4 regions of the Bacteroides sp. AN502(2024) genome follow, and region 1 is predicted to be linked to each of the others. Evidence: riboswitches for the same ligand, from Rfam matches in the RefSeq annotation. Region 1 holds a riboswitch; each other region holds the start of a gene.

The links. A riboswitch is a leader RNA that binds a small molecule or an ion and turns the genes downstream of it on or off. The one in region 1 is predicted to bind cobalamin.
Region 2: it holds a riboswitch for cobalamin, as region 1 does, so the genes downstream of both, AB9N12_RS11125 (PKD-like domain-containing protein) here and AB9N12_RS01870 (ribonucleoside-diphosphate reductase subunit alpha) in region 1, are expected to answer to the same signal.
Region 3: it holds a riboswitch for cobalamin, as region 1 does, so the genes downstream of both, AB9N12_RS02965 (anaerobic ribonucleoside triphosphate reductase) here and AB9N12_RS01870 (ribonucleoside-diphosphate reductase subunit alpha) in region 1, are expected to answer to the same signal.
Region 4: it holds a riboswitch for cobalamin, as region 1 does, so the genes downstream of both, accC (acetyl-CoA carboxylase biotin carboxylase subunit) here and AB9N12_RS01870 (ribonucleoside-diphosphate reductase subunit alpha) in region 1, are expected to answer to the same signal.

Annotation. Positions count from the first base shown of each region.
Region 1 is NZ_JBGFSP010000003.1:448,596-450,798, reverse strand. Features, by position in the region: gene AB9N12_RS01870 (ribonucleoside-diphosphate reductase subunit alpha) at 1-1,015, opposite strand, end outside; cobalamin riboswitch at 1,077-1,281, opposite strand; gene AB9N12_RS01865 (threonine/serine exporter family protein) at 1,389-2,156, shown strand; gene AB9N12_RS01860 (threonine/serine exporter family protein) at 2,158-2,203, shown strand, end outside.
Region 2 is NZ_JBGFSP010000003.1:2,858,372-2,860,574, reverse strand. Features, by position in the region: gene AB9N12_RS11130 (DUF4998 domain-containing protein) at 1-608, shown strand, start outside; cobalamin riboswitch at 818-1,017, shown strand; gene AB9N12_RS11125 (PKD-like domain-containing protein) at 1,180-2,203, shown strand, end outside.
Region 3 is NZ_JBGFSP010000003.1:747,255-749,457, reverse strand. Features, by position in the region: gene AB9N12_RS02975 (TolC family protein) at 1-206, opposite strand, end outside; gene AB9N12_RS02970 (hypothetical protein) at 462-653, opposite strand; cobalamin riboswitch at 739-927, shown strand; gene AB9N12_RS02965 (anaerobic ribonucleoside triphosphate reductase) at 967-2,203, shown strand, end outside.
Region 4 is NZ_JBGFSP010000003.1:709,248-711,450, forward strand. Features, by position in the region: gene AB9N12_RS02815 (DUF3575 domain-containing protein) at 1-362, opposite strand, end outside; cobalamin riboswitch at 877-1,081, shown strand; gene accC (acetyl-CoA carboxylase biotin carboxylase subunit) at 1,212-2,203, shown strand, end outside.

The sequences.
Region 1 (2,203 bases):
CAAACTTACTGACCATGGCAAAGTTGTCTATACTGCGATAAATGCCTTCCAAACTGTCAGGCACCGTATCAATAAAACAACTGGAAAGTTGATGATAAGGTTTACGGGCATTGGAAAGGGTAGGAGTGGCCATCGTTACTTCCAGCTTGCTCAATAAGTCGTAGAACTTCCTGACCCATTGCAACCGGTCGCGTTTCTCCGGCATGGCAAGATGTAAAGCTATTCCTAAATACATTTCCTGCACAGACTCTATAGGTTCATGTGAGTGAGTACGGATCAGGTAACGTTTGGAGAGCAGGTCGAGCCCTGAATAATTAAACAGTTTATCCCTTTCCGGACAAATGAATCCTGCAGCTTCTTCTATTTCCTGTTGTGAATAGGAATCCAGGATATAGCTGCCGTATAATCCTTCATTCGTCAGATAACGTAATTTCTCATAGAATGAATGTATACCTGAAATCCTTGCCTGTTTTTCCAGCTTTTCTGTCAGTTGAAGATTGAGTAACCGTGCGGCTATAAACTCCCAGTCTGGTGCTTCCTGTGTGGTCAGTTCTACTGCCGCTTTGATAAGTGCCGACAAGCGTTCGTCTGATGACATTTCCGGCTTGCAGAAACTGGAAAACTTTTCCGCCAACACAGTCAGACTATATTCATTACCGGCAAAGTCTTTCTGTATTTCCTTTAACACATCCATCATTTGCGGATTGCCCGTCTCCGTGGTGATATCGTTGAGCGCTTTTCTGCGTTCCGTACGTTGCCAGCGATAGAGAATATAATTTTTGGCTTCTGCATAAAAGCCGTGCTCCATCAGGCAGCGTTCTACTTCATCCTGTATCCGTTCTACATGGCAGTTTGCACTATTACTATGTACAAACTGTTCTACTTCATTCACCATTTCCTGAATGGTTTCTTCCACTATTTCCTGGCCTGTACTGGCGAAGCTTTTTTTAATTGCAACGGCAATTTTCTTCCTGTCATAGGACTCCGTTGTCCCATTTCTTTTGGTTATTTGCATGAGAACCTTATAAAAAATGTTGTTGTATCGTTTCGAACTGTATCCCTAATCCCACGAGTAGAAACAGTCTTTAATGAATGGCAGGTCTTCTGACTAACTCCCTTCCCTGATTCCTTCCCGGCCTACCATTCACAGCCAGTGGCAAAAGTCTTTATCAGAAAGTTATGGAGAATCACAGCAGCGGGACTGTCCGGGATTTGCACCCGGTTCCCTTTTAATCCAGGACAACCGAATGGTTATCCGGAACCGATTCGGAAACAAAGATAGAGAAATTTGTAATTAATACAATATTGTTTCAAGAAAAGAATCTTCATGATGTCATACGCTATTGTTTTTTTTGTACTTTTGCGCCCAATTAAAAAATATCATATTTATGAGGACAGGAGACTCTTTATTATCCGTAGGTAAATTTATTGCAGAATATTCAGCGCATTTGATGGGAGCCGGAGTACACACCTCGCGGGTAATACGCAATACAAAGCGTATTGGGGAGGCTTTTGGATTAGATGTAAAGTTAAGCGTATTTCATAGAAATATCATTCTGACTATTATAGACAAAGAAACAAACGAGGCTTGTAACGAAGTCATAGACATTCCTGCACACCCGATCAGTTTTGAACATAATTCAGAGTTGAGTGCCTTGAGCTGGGAAGCAGTAGACAATCATTTGTCGTTGGAGGAGCTGAAAGATAGATATAAGAAGATTATTTCTGCTCCACGGATACACTCGCTGTTCGTTCTATTATTAGTAGGATTTGCCAATGCATCTTTCTGTAAATTGTTTGGTGGTGATTTAATTTCCATGGGCATTGTGTTCTCGGCTACAATTACAGGATTCTACCTGAAGCAGCAAATGCAGATGAAGAAGATAAACCATTATATCGTATTTATTGTCTCGGCCTTTGTTGCTTCCCTATGTGCATCTACCACCTTGATTTTTGATACAACCTCCGAGATAGCAATGGCAACCAGCGTACTTTATCTTGTGCCCGGCGTTCCCTTGATAAATGGCGTGATTGATGTGGTTGAAGGATATGTGTTGACAGGATTTGCCCGTCTGACAGAAGCCTCTTTGCTGATTATTAGTATCGCTATCGGACTTTCCTTCACATTACTAATGGTAAAAAACAGTTTAATTTGATATGATAGCACTTGACATTCTTACTGACGGATTTTTTGCAGCAGTGG
Region 2 (2,203 bases), 2.4 Mb from region 1:
AAAGCAAGGTATATGATGCTGCATTAAGTGATTTTGTTTTAAAGACACTGCACGAATTAAATCCGGATTTTGTAGTGGAACGTTACAACAAACATTACTCCAATTTGGCGCAGGCTGAATATTTCGAGGAAAAAGGAGCAACATCTGTTCCCGATTATTCGTTCTTCGACCTTTCAAACCTGAGGTTCACTTCTTCTCCGGCCGATGCTGAGAACTACAAATCCTATCTGGAACGCCTGACAGATGATAATGTTGAAACAAGTTGGGAACCTGACGGAACAAAAGAATTGACGACTTATTCACTGACATTGGACTTAAAGACAGAAAGAGACCTGCAAGGGCTGAAACTTGTGCAAACCTATTTCGATAATGAGAACAAACGTTCCTGGTGTCCCGGCATAGTCAAAATATTCGTATCCAAAGATTCCGAAATTTGGGAAAATGCCACTTATCTGGAAGAATTGGAAATCGGACATAGCACCGGAGAGGTGAATATCATTCCATTTGTAGAGGGCGGCAAACAAGCCCGATATGTAAAGGTAGCTGTTTCTACGCCACATTCTGAATCTATTTATAATATAAGTATAGCAGAGATAGGGCTATATTAATTATTTCTTATCCTAGCAAACAAGACAACATTCGCTTTTCTGAATGTTGTCTTGTTTTTTATCTATTCATAGTTCATACCTGTCCTATTAACATTTTGTCGTCCCTTTAACGTAATGAGAAATAAATAGTTAAAAGAGACATAATATATAAAAAGATAACTATCTTTGTAATCTGAAAATGGGTTCTTCGTTACCATGCTATATCGAATTGCATGCAATATAATATGAGTTATCGAAGATTAAAAGGGAATACCGTGAGAATCGGTAACAGTAGCCGCTGCTGTATTTTTCCATACTGTTATTGGACAACAGTATAGTTTGTAGCAATTTGCCACTGGATATTTTATCTGGGAAGGCGCTGCAAATAAGGGAATAAGCCAGAAGACCTGCCTCTTTTCGTTTGGATTTTACTCCTGCGGCATACAGGAGGTGGTTCGTCGCTCTTCTTTACATACACATTCACTACTGTGTATAAAGAGAAAGGCTTCTTCTATTTATCTAACCGGGACATCTGTCATCCAGTGGTAAAATCCATTATCATTTCTATCGGCAACCTATTAAAAGTATGCTTATGATAAATGAATTTTGGAAAACAACCGCTAATTTACTGATGCTTTGCTCTATTGTCCTTCTCACCTCATGTGGGAACGAGCACAATTTGGGAGCAGGCGATGGAGTAATCGCTCCGGAAGAAGAATCAAAGAATCCACCGGTGATTACCTTTGACAATGGTACTGGGATTTATCCTGTCAAAATACTAAAAGAAATCACCATCACCCCTATTGTGGATAATGCCATCGCCCCTGTATATACATGGAAAGATGAAAAAGGCAAAATAGTCAGTACAGATGCCTCATTCACCTATTCATCTCCTGCAGATGGAAAAAAGTTCTTCACTTTCAGGGTAGACGCGAAAAACGGAAGTGTGCAAAAAGAACTCCGGATAGACGTTATGAACAAGATGGTCCCGTCAGTGTCATTAATCCAGTATTATTCTACGTATGTAGGAGAAAGTGTCACTATCAAATCCGCTGTAAACTTCAAGGAAGGAAGCACCTATGAATGGACGAATGAAAAAGATGCTGTAATAGGTGATAAGGAAGAGTACACATTCGTGGCGGAAAATGAAGGTTCCTTCCATATTACACTTAAAGTAACCAACGAAGACGGAACGGGGAAAGCAACAACTACCATACGGGTAGCACCCCAAAGAAAACTCAACATTACTTTTGAAAATGAACGTCAAACTGTACCTGCAGGACGCGCTGCCTATGTGGCTCCTATTATTACAGACAACACGGAGAATACCATTTATGCATGGGAAGTGAACGGAGAACCGTATCCGGATGAAACAAAGCCAACCTTTACTTTTATGCCTCCGGCAGCAGGAGAGTACAAAGTGAAAGTAACGGGAACAGACGGTGATATTTCGGTAGAAGCTATACAAACTATAGAATGCCTGCAATCGGACGAAGCAGCTCGCTACCGTGCTCCCAAAGCAGGAAGTTCGAGTAGCAAAGTGACGGTATATAATATTCTGCCCGCACCCGGACAATTCGTACAACAAATAAGCGGAAAAACGGAAGCAGAAGCAT
Region 3 (2,203 bases), 300 kb from region 1:
GGCAAACGTTGTGACTTTGCAGCTTTCAATGCTTCATCGGCTGCTTCTTTTCCGGTTTTATACGTTTGAATACTCTGACTGTTCTCGTCTGCCAGGCGGAACATTTCATCAATACCCAATACCCTCCTGTCAAGCGTTTGGGCAAACACTCCCTGACTGCATAGCACGGCATATAGCTGCACTATGAGCCATCTTTTCTTGCTCATAAATGAAAATAAGTTTAATGAATAGTTAGAAGTTAGAATTCTCTCTAGTAAATCCTCTGTAGTGAAAAATGAAGGGTTATCAAATCTGTGCTGCTACACCCCAACTGTGAAAGTCTTCCATTTTGTTCTTGTAGCGAATGGCGATTTGATTATATCTTAGTTTCATATTGATACTTGTTTTCTGTTTTCGGGTTGCAAAATTATGAAAAAAAACAAGTAACTTGTAACCTTATACCGGCTCAAATATAATGTTTTTTAACGAATGATAGATGGAATGTCAAATAGGGGAAAGAATAGAAAGAAGTACAGGTTTTCTTGCAACCAACCACTCGGATAAGGCTTGTTCTGATGTACCACATAAGAACGATCATCCGCGAGCGAATCTTTTGGAAGTATTGCTTGAAAACCGAATACTTTTTGCATTAAAATAAGAAGAAAGTTTTCCATTTTGGAAAACTTTCTGTATCAGCATGAAAGAAAAGTTTCCTCAAATTTAATGTTAAAAGCGAACCGGGATATTGGATAATCTTCTATCTTTGTATCCGGTTTCGGAGCTGAAAGAGGTTTAGCCAATGAGGGAACGCTGTGTAAATCGGCGACAGTACCCGCTGCTGTAATTCTCTAAGAATCCGCACAATAAGCCACTGCATCGATGGCGGTGTGGGAAGGTGTTGCGAGGGAGAGATAAGTCAGAAGACCTGCCGGAGCTTTTTCTTTTAGTTATTAACATTTTAAATTTAAACTTTCGGGAGTTAAAGTTATGAACTACGCGGAAATTTGTATCATCAAACGTGATGGTAAAAGAGAAGATTTCTCTATCAGTAAAATCAAGAATGCAATCAGTAAGGCATTCAGTGCAACCGGTATTCAGGATGAGCAGCAGTTGGTGGCTGACATCACGATGAATGTAATCAGTCAGTTTACTACTCCTACTATTACTGTAGAAGAGATTCAGGATTTAGTAGAAAAGTCGTTGATGAAAGTACGTCCGGAAGTAGCGAAGAAATATATTATTTATCGCGAATGGCGGAATACGGAGCGTGATAAGAAAACCCACATGAAGCAAGTGATGGACGGTATCGTTGCTATCGACAAGAATGATATCAACTTGAGCAATGCCAACATGAGCAGTCATACGCCTGCCGGACAGATGATGACGTTCGCTTCCGAAGTAACCAAAGATTATACTTATAAATACCTGTTGCCGAAACGTTTTGCCGAAGCACACCAGTTGGGAGATATTCACATCCACGACTTGGACTATTATCCGACAAAAACGACTACCTGTATCCAATATGATATGGACGACCTCTTTGAGCGGGGTTTCCGCACAAAGAACGGTAGCATCCGCACCCCGCAAAGCATCCAAAGCTATGCTACGCTGGCTACCATTATCTTTCAGACCAACCAGAATGAGCAACACGGCGGACAAGCCATTCCTGCTTTCGATTTCTTCATGGCAAAAGGGGTGGCCAAATCTTTCCGGAAGCATCTGGCATCGTTCATCAATTTCTATGTCGCCATGGAAAACGGAAATCAGGCCGATGAGAAATCCATCCGCACATTGATTGAAGAACATCTTCCGTCTATCAAGTCAACTGAAGCTGAACGCGAAACATTGCGCATCGCTTTGGTCGCTTTACAAATCATTATAGACAAGGAGCACCTTGACCGTATTGTCGAGAAAGCTTATCAGCAGACCCGCAAAGATACTCATCAGGCCATGGAAGGATTTATCCACAACCTCAACACGATGCATTCACGTGGGGGTAATCAGGTGGTATTCAGTTCCATCAACTACGGTACGGACACTTCTGCCGAAGGTCGGATGGTTATCGAAGAATTGCTGAAAGCCACCATTGAAGGATTGGGTACAAGAGGTGAGGTACCTGTATTCCCGATTCAGATCTTCAAGGTGAAAGACGGAGTTTCTTACTCGGAGAAAGACTTTGAGAAAGCGATGAAAGCGGAAAATATCGAAGAGGCAATAACCGACC
Region 4 (2,203 bases), 260 kb from region 1:
CCAAGAAAGTTGGTGGTCTTCAGTGAGTCGGGCAGCGATCCATAGCGTGAAAGGTAATCGAACAACACGCCCGCACGTTTCTCGGAAAGCCATTTGTTGAATTTGATACTCCCCTCGGGAGATGCACCGCCCACAATAAGAATCTTTTGCAACCGGTAAACGGAGTCGGCATAGGTTATGCGCAGGCTATCCGCTATTCTGTCTAATGCAGTTTGGTTGTTGTTCAGGGAAGGGACAAAGTCTATCTTCCCTTGCCGGAAATATATCTTCACAGAATCCCGCACTTCATGCACGGTCTGTGCCGACAGGTAGCCGCCATAGAATATCAATATTAGAAGAAGTAGTTTTCTTATCATGTTCATGTGCCATCTTTAAGTTCGTCTCCTTGCAAGAGATGAACCAACTCCTTGCAAGAGATGTAATTAGCATGTATTCTGCTGATTATTAGCGGAGTAATATGTCATTTAGATCGTTTTTCGCTAAACATTATAGCTTTCTTGTAGCAGAGATGTTAAAAAACACAATGAAAGCCCTTTATTTTTCCATAATTTATTATAACTTTGCACACGTTAATCCATCTCTTGCAAGGAGATAGAGCATTCTACTCAACAAACTACATCCCCATCAGTTCCCCATTATTCCTTACAATCCTTAAGGATCAGTCTGCTCGTCCCGGCTATCACGGAAGCGTTGAGGGGGATAAAGATCCAAGAAGAGTGCAATTGAAAAACGATCCGATACACTACTTACCGATTTCATTGATATTCTAAAAGAATAAATAATCATAGTGTATAAAAACAAAAAATGGTATCAATAAGCATTGCACAAAATTGTAACTTTCGTGCAAAAAAGAGACGTTTTATTTAATATTTCTTTATCTTTGCCCTCCGAAATGGTTCAGAATCCGTATCCAACGGACAACGATTAATAGGGAATCGGGTGTAAATCCCAGACAGTCCCGCTGCTGTGAAGCTCTGTTCAATGTCTTATTAATGAACCAATTTAACGCCACTGATGTTAATCGGGAAGGCAAATAAGACAAGAGTCAGTCAGAAGACCTGCCATTTTGCGTAAGACGCTCTCCTCCTCGTGGGTTAGGAGAAAGAGTATCACTTGTTAAGCCCCAAATCAAAAAATACTGTTTTTCGTCGGGTGGAGTATGTCCATTAGACGGGAAGACATGAATATGTATGTACTTAATTTAGAAAAGTATGATAAAAAAAATCTTAGTAGCCAATCGCGGTGAAATTGCCGTAAGGGTGATGCGCTCCTGCCGAGAGATGGAGATAACAAGTATCGCTATCTTTTCCGAAGCAGACCGGACCGCGAAGCACGTGCTTTACGCAGATGAAGCTTATTGCATAGGGCCGGCAGCATCCAAAGAGAGTTATCTGAATATAGAAAAAATCATCGAAGTGGCGAAAGCAGCTCATGCAGACGCCATCCATCCGGGTTACGGCTTCTTGTCGGAGAATGCTACCTTCGCCCGTCGATGTCAGGAGGAAGGAATCATCTTTATCGGACCCAATCCGGAAACAATGGAAGCCATGGGAGATAAAATTGCTGCTCGTATCAAAATGATTGAGGCGGGAGTACCGGTCGTTCCCGGCACGCAAGACAATTTGAAAAGTGTGGAAGAAGCCATAGAGCTTTGCAATAAAATCGGATATCCGGTGATGCTGAAAGCTTCTATGGGCGGTGGTGGAAAGGGAATGCGCCTCATCCACTGTGCCGAAGAAGTGGAAGAGGCTTATACCACTGCCAAGAGCGAATCATTGTCTTCTTTTGGCGATGACACGGTTTATCTGGAGAAATTCGTTGAAGAGCCTCATCACATCGAGTTCCAGATTCTTGGTGACAAACATGGAAACGTCATTCATCTGTGCGAACGCGAATGTTCCGTACAACGCCGTAACCAGAAAATCGTAGAGGAGACTCCTTCGGTTTTCGTCACTCCCGAACTGCGGAAAGACATGGGTGAAAAGGCGGTAGCTGCGGCTAAAGCGGTGAACTATATCGGTGCAGGTACCATCGAATTCCTTGTTGACAAACACCGCAACTATTATTTCCTTGAGATGAACACCCGTTTGCAGGTGGAGCATCCGATTACGGAAGAAGTGATTGGAGTAGATTTGGTGAAAGAGCAGATTAAAGTTGCCGACGGACAGGTGCTCCAACTCAAGCAAGAAAATATCCGGCAACG